DNA from 2 places in the Oceanobacillus sp. FSL K6-0118 genome. Region 1 is predicted to be linked to the other one. Evidence: riboswitches for the same ligand, from Rfam matches in the RefSeq annotation. Region 1 holds a riboswitch; the other holds the start of a gene.

What was found. Region 1 has a riboswitch for S-adenosylmethionine ahead of MHI02_RS17915 (cyclase family protein). Riboswitches for the same ligand answer to the same signal wherever they lie in the genome.
Region 2: another riboswitch for S-adenosylmethionine. It lies ahead of metK (methionine adenosyltransferase); the one in region 1 lies ahead of MHI02_RS17915 (cyclase family protein).

Annotation. Positions count from the first base shown of each region.
Region 1 covers NZ_JBBOVR010000003.1:26,484-28,693, forward strand. The annotation lists gene MHI02_RS17910 (FadR/GntR family transcriptional regulator) at 1-461, opposite strand, end outside; SAM riboswitch class I at 629-730, shown strand; gene MHI02_RS17915 (cyclase family protein) at 822-1,595, shown strand; gene MHI02_RS17920 (5-methyltetrahydropteroyltriglutamate--homocysteine S-methyltransferase) at 1,607-2,210, shown strand, end outside.
Region 2 covers NZ_JBBOVR010000001.1:2,687,814-2,690,023, forward strand. The annotation lists gene metK (methionine adenosyltransferase) at 167-1,363, opposite strand; SAM riboswitch class I at 1,694-1,801, opposite strand.

The DNA.
Region 1 (2,210 bases):
TTTACAATAGCTTTATGAAATGTAATATCCGCTATAACGAATTCTTCTATGTCGTCTTTTTTGGCTGCCGCCTGACATTGCGCCATACATACTTCAATTTCCGCTAAAGCTTCCTCCGTTCTATGTTTGGCGGCCATCTCAGCTGCCTCCCGCTCTAGTGCTAGTCGTACTTCTAGCGTATCGATTAAATTGGATTTTTCGATATGGCGATTGAAGGCAGCTTCCAAAGCGCTTGACGAACGAACAATCGTCCCGCTTCCTTGTTTTGTTTCCAATAAGCCCGCATGCACCAAAGCGTGAATAGCCTCTCTTAACGTATTACGACTAACACCAAATTCCTCCATAAGTTCCATTTCTGGTGGCAACTTTTCACCAATGGGCCACTTCTCGCTTTCAATTAGATACTCTATTTGGGAAACCACTTGATCCACTAAGGATACCCTGTTTGTCTTTTTTAGCATTTTTCCACACTCCAAATTTGTAGGATGATTGGGATATTGGATATTTTATCATAGCCAACATGTATTGTAAATGGAACCGAGAAAAATCCCACTGAATCTAATTTAACCCTTGACATCCATTTTCAAATCGTATATAGTTGATTCAATCAATTTAATATTCTTAATATTTCTTATCCAGAGAGGTGGAGGGACTGGCCCTTGGAAGCCTCGGCAGCGGACTTGTAAAAGTACTGTGCCAATTCCAGAAGCAATAAGCTTAGAGATAAGAAGAGTAACTTCGATTATCTGTGTAGTAAATCTCTTCTTATCTTTAAGAAGAGATTTTTTTGTTTTTAAAAGTTATTTAATGGAGGTGGTTTCATGTCTTTAACAAAAACAGAAAATGAACTTTTAAATGCGATTGAATTACTTAAAAGGAAACAATGGGTGGATTTGACGCATACATTCGGTCCAGATTCTCCACATTTTGCAGCATTTGAAGATGCAGAAATTACAACACTTTTTACACATGATGATGGATTTTTTGCGCAACGATTTAAATTTCCTGGACAATATGGAACACATATTGATGCACCAATTCATTTCGTTCCAGGGGACAGGCGTTACTTGGAAGACCTTGAATTAAAAGAACTTGTCCTCCCACTCGTTGTCATTGATAAATCAAAAGAGGCCGAGGAAAATAATGATTTTGTTCTTTCAGTCGATGATATTTTAGAGTTTGAAAAAGAGCATGGAAAAATAGAAGCAGGTACCTTTGTTGCACTTAGAACAGATTGGAGTAAAGGTTGGCCGAACAAAGAAGCTTTTGAAAACAAAGATGCAGATGGCAATAGTCATACACCAGGATGGGGAATTGCTGCACTCCAATTTTTGTTTGAAGAAAGGAGTATTAATGCCGTTGGACATGAAACATTTGATACAGACGCAGCAATTGATGTTCGAAAAAACGGGTCACTAATTGGGGAATATTATGTCCTTGAACAAGATACGTATCAAATTGAGTTATTAACGAATTTAGATAAAGTACCTGCAAAAGGTGCTGTTATCTTCAGTATTAGTCCAAAACCCGAGAAAGCAACTGGGTTCCCCGTTCGTTCTTTTGCTATTTTACCTGAAAAAATAATGAAAATATAGGAGAGATAAAAATGACAAAAACTCTAGTAAAAGCACCATTTAGAGCAGATCATGTAGGAAGTTTATTACGTCCAGAAAGAATCCATCAAGCAAGAAAGGATTTCCAAGCTGGCAATATTACAGCTAGCGAGTTATACAAAATAGAAACAGAAGAAATTAAACAATCTGTTGATAAGCAAATTGAGGTTGGCCTACAGGCAGTTACTGACGGAGAAATTCGACGTAGATTTTGGCATACAGATTTTATGGAGCATTTAAATGGGGTGGAAGGCTATGTTCCTGAAAGCGGGTTTGCCTTTAAAGGAGAAGAAACAGAAAGATATGATGTCCGAGTCGTAGGTAAGGTTTCCTTTAACCCGGAACACCCACATTTGAAAGACTTTTCTCTTTTTAAAGAAATTGTTGGGGATCGTGCAATTGCCAAACAAACCATTCCAAGTCCAAACCAATTTTTCAACGCTGGTATCCGTAACCTAGAAATCTATCCAGATATTGAAGAATATGCGAATGATATTATTCAAACATACCGTGATGCGATCAGAGCCTTTTATAATGCGGGTTGTCGTTATCTTCAATTAGATGATGTATATATTGCTGGATTAAATGCACCAGAAA
Region 2 (2,210 bases), on a different contig from region 1:
CAAAGTCTGGAGCACCTTTTTATTGGAATCTTTAATAAGTGATTCGAAATCTAGGATAATTATATCACAAAAAAATCATATTGTAACATAATTGTAATACTTCAGTGATAAAATCAAAAAAACTGCCACATCTCCGTGCTGGCAGCTTTCATGGTGTTACTTTATTTTATTTTATTAAATCCTTTAATTCATCTACCCTATCCAATTTCTCCCACGGGAACTGAACATCTGTTCTACCAAAATGGCCATATGCCGCTGTGTTTTTAAAGATTGGTTTTCTTAGGTCTAACATATTAATTATCCCTGCAGGCCTTAAATCAAACACTTTACGAACAGCATCCACTAATTTAGTTTCATGTACTGTACCAGTTCCAAATGTATCAATAGATATAGAAACGGGTTCCGCTACACCAATTGCATAAGCTAACTGAACTTCACAAGACTTCGCAAGTCCTGCTGCAACAATATTTTTTGCAACATAACGGGCTGCATAAGCAGCAGAGCGGTCTACTTTTGTGGAATCTTTACCACTAAATGCCCCTCCGCCATGTCTTGCATATCCGCCATACGTATCTACTATAATTTTACGACCAGTTAAACCAACATCGCCTTGTGGTCCCCCAACAACGAATCTACCAGTTGGATTTATAAAATATTTCGTATGGTCATCTAGTAATTCTTTAGGCACTATAGGAAGAATTACTTGTTCTTTCATGTCTTTTTCAATCTGTTCTTGAGATACTTCTGGATGATGTTGAGTAGAAATAACAATAGTGTCAATACGAACCGGATTATTATTTTCATCATATTCGACAGTTACTTGTGTTTTTCCATCTGGACGTAAATAATCTACTATATTTTCTTTACGAATATCTGCTAATCGTTTAGATAATTTATGTGCTAATGAGATTGGTAAAGGCATAAGCTCTTCTGTCTCGTCACAAGCAAAACCAAACATTAATCCTTGGTCTCCCGCTCCAATTGCAGCGATTGCTTCGTCACTCATTTTGCCTTCACGTGCTTCTAGCGCTTTATCTACTCCCATCGCAATATCTGGAGATTGTTCATCTATTGCTGTTAAGACAGCGCAGGTATCTGCATCAAATCCATATTTAGCTCTTGTATAGCCAATCTCTTTCACCGTTTTCCTGACAATTGCAGGAATATCTACATACGTACTAGTAGTAATTTCACCAGCTACTAAAACAAGACCAGTAGTTACTGTAGTCTCACAAGCAACTCTTGCATTGGGATCATTTTTTATAATTTCATCTAAAATGGCATCTGATATTTGATCTGACATTTTATCTGGATGCCCTTCTGTTACAGACTCAGATGTGAATAAACGACGTTTTTCAGCCATAAGGCTCATTCTCTCCTTTAATTGGTGTTACGGAACTCTTTTCATTATTTCGATTAAAGATCTTTGTATATTCTATATATAAAAGCATTGAAGAAACCATTGCTTTTTATATAATAAAGAAGACTTCCATCAGTGGGGATTTTCCTTCATTCCCCACTGTCGTACTTATCGGACCTTTGCGGGTAGTTGATCTCCCACTTACCTTCTTTGTTCTTCAGAAGCTTGAGGAGGGAGTCTTACTGCCCATTTAGGTGGGATAAAAGGAACTGTTTCTTCTTTAAAAGCAAAAAAATCCCTATCCTACATTGAGGAAAGGGTTCGGTCCTTTCACTCTTATTGTTCAAGGAATGATCCTTGCTTCAGGTAAGCACCTTTTCACAAGCGTGTGAGGTTGCTGGGCTTCATAGGGTCTGTCCCTCCGCCAACTCGGAATAAGATAGTTTCCGTCCATTGTTATCGTAACGAAATGTGTGAGTAATGTCAATAACTTTTCCTCTACATATGATGGTTGAAGCAAATAAAGAATACTTCCATCATTGGGGGTTTTCCTTCATTCTCCACTGATGGTTAGTCGCACTGATCGGATCTTTACGGGCAGTTGATCTCCCACCTACCTTCTTTGTTTCCTTAGAGGCTTGAGTGGGATAGAAATATTGTAGTTATTTCCGTTAATTTAACAAATAGCAAATTTTACTAAATTGAAACATAAATAGTATGGATTATTTTTGTATATGTGTTATACTAATAATCGAATGTAATGAAAAGTACAATTTTTAGCAGTTAGGAAAGTATAGATTCTTTCTCGTTTGGGGTACCGATTACCCGCCCCACTGTATAAATCTGCTAA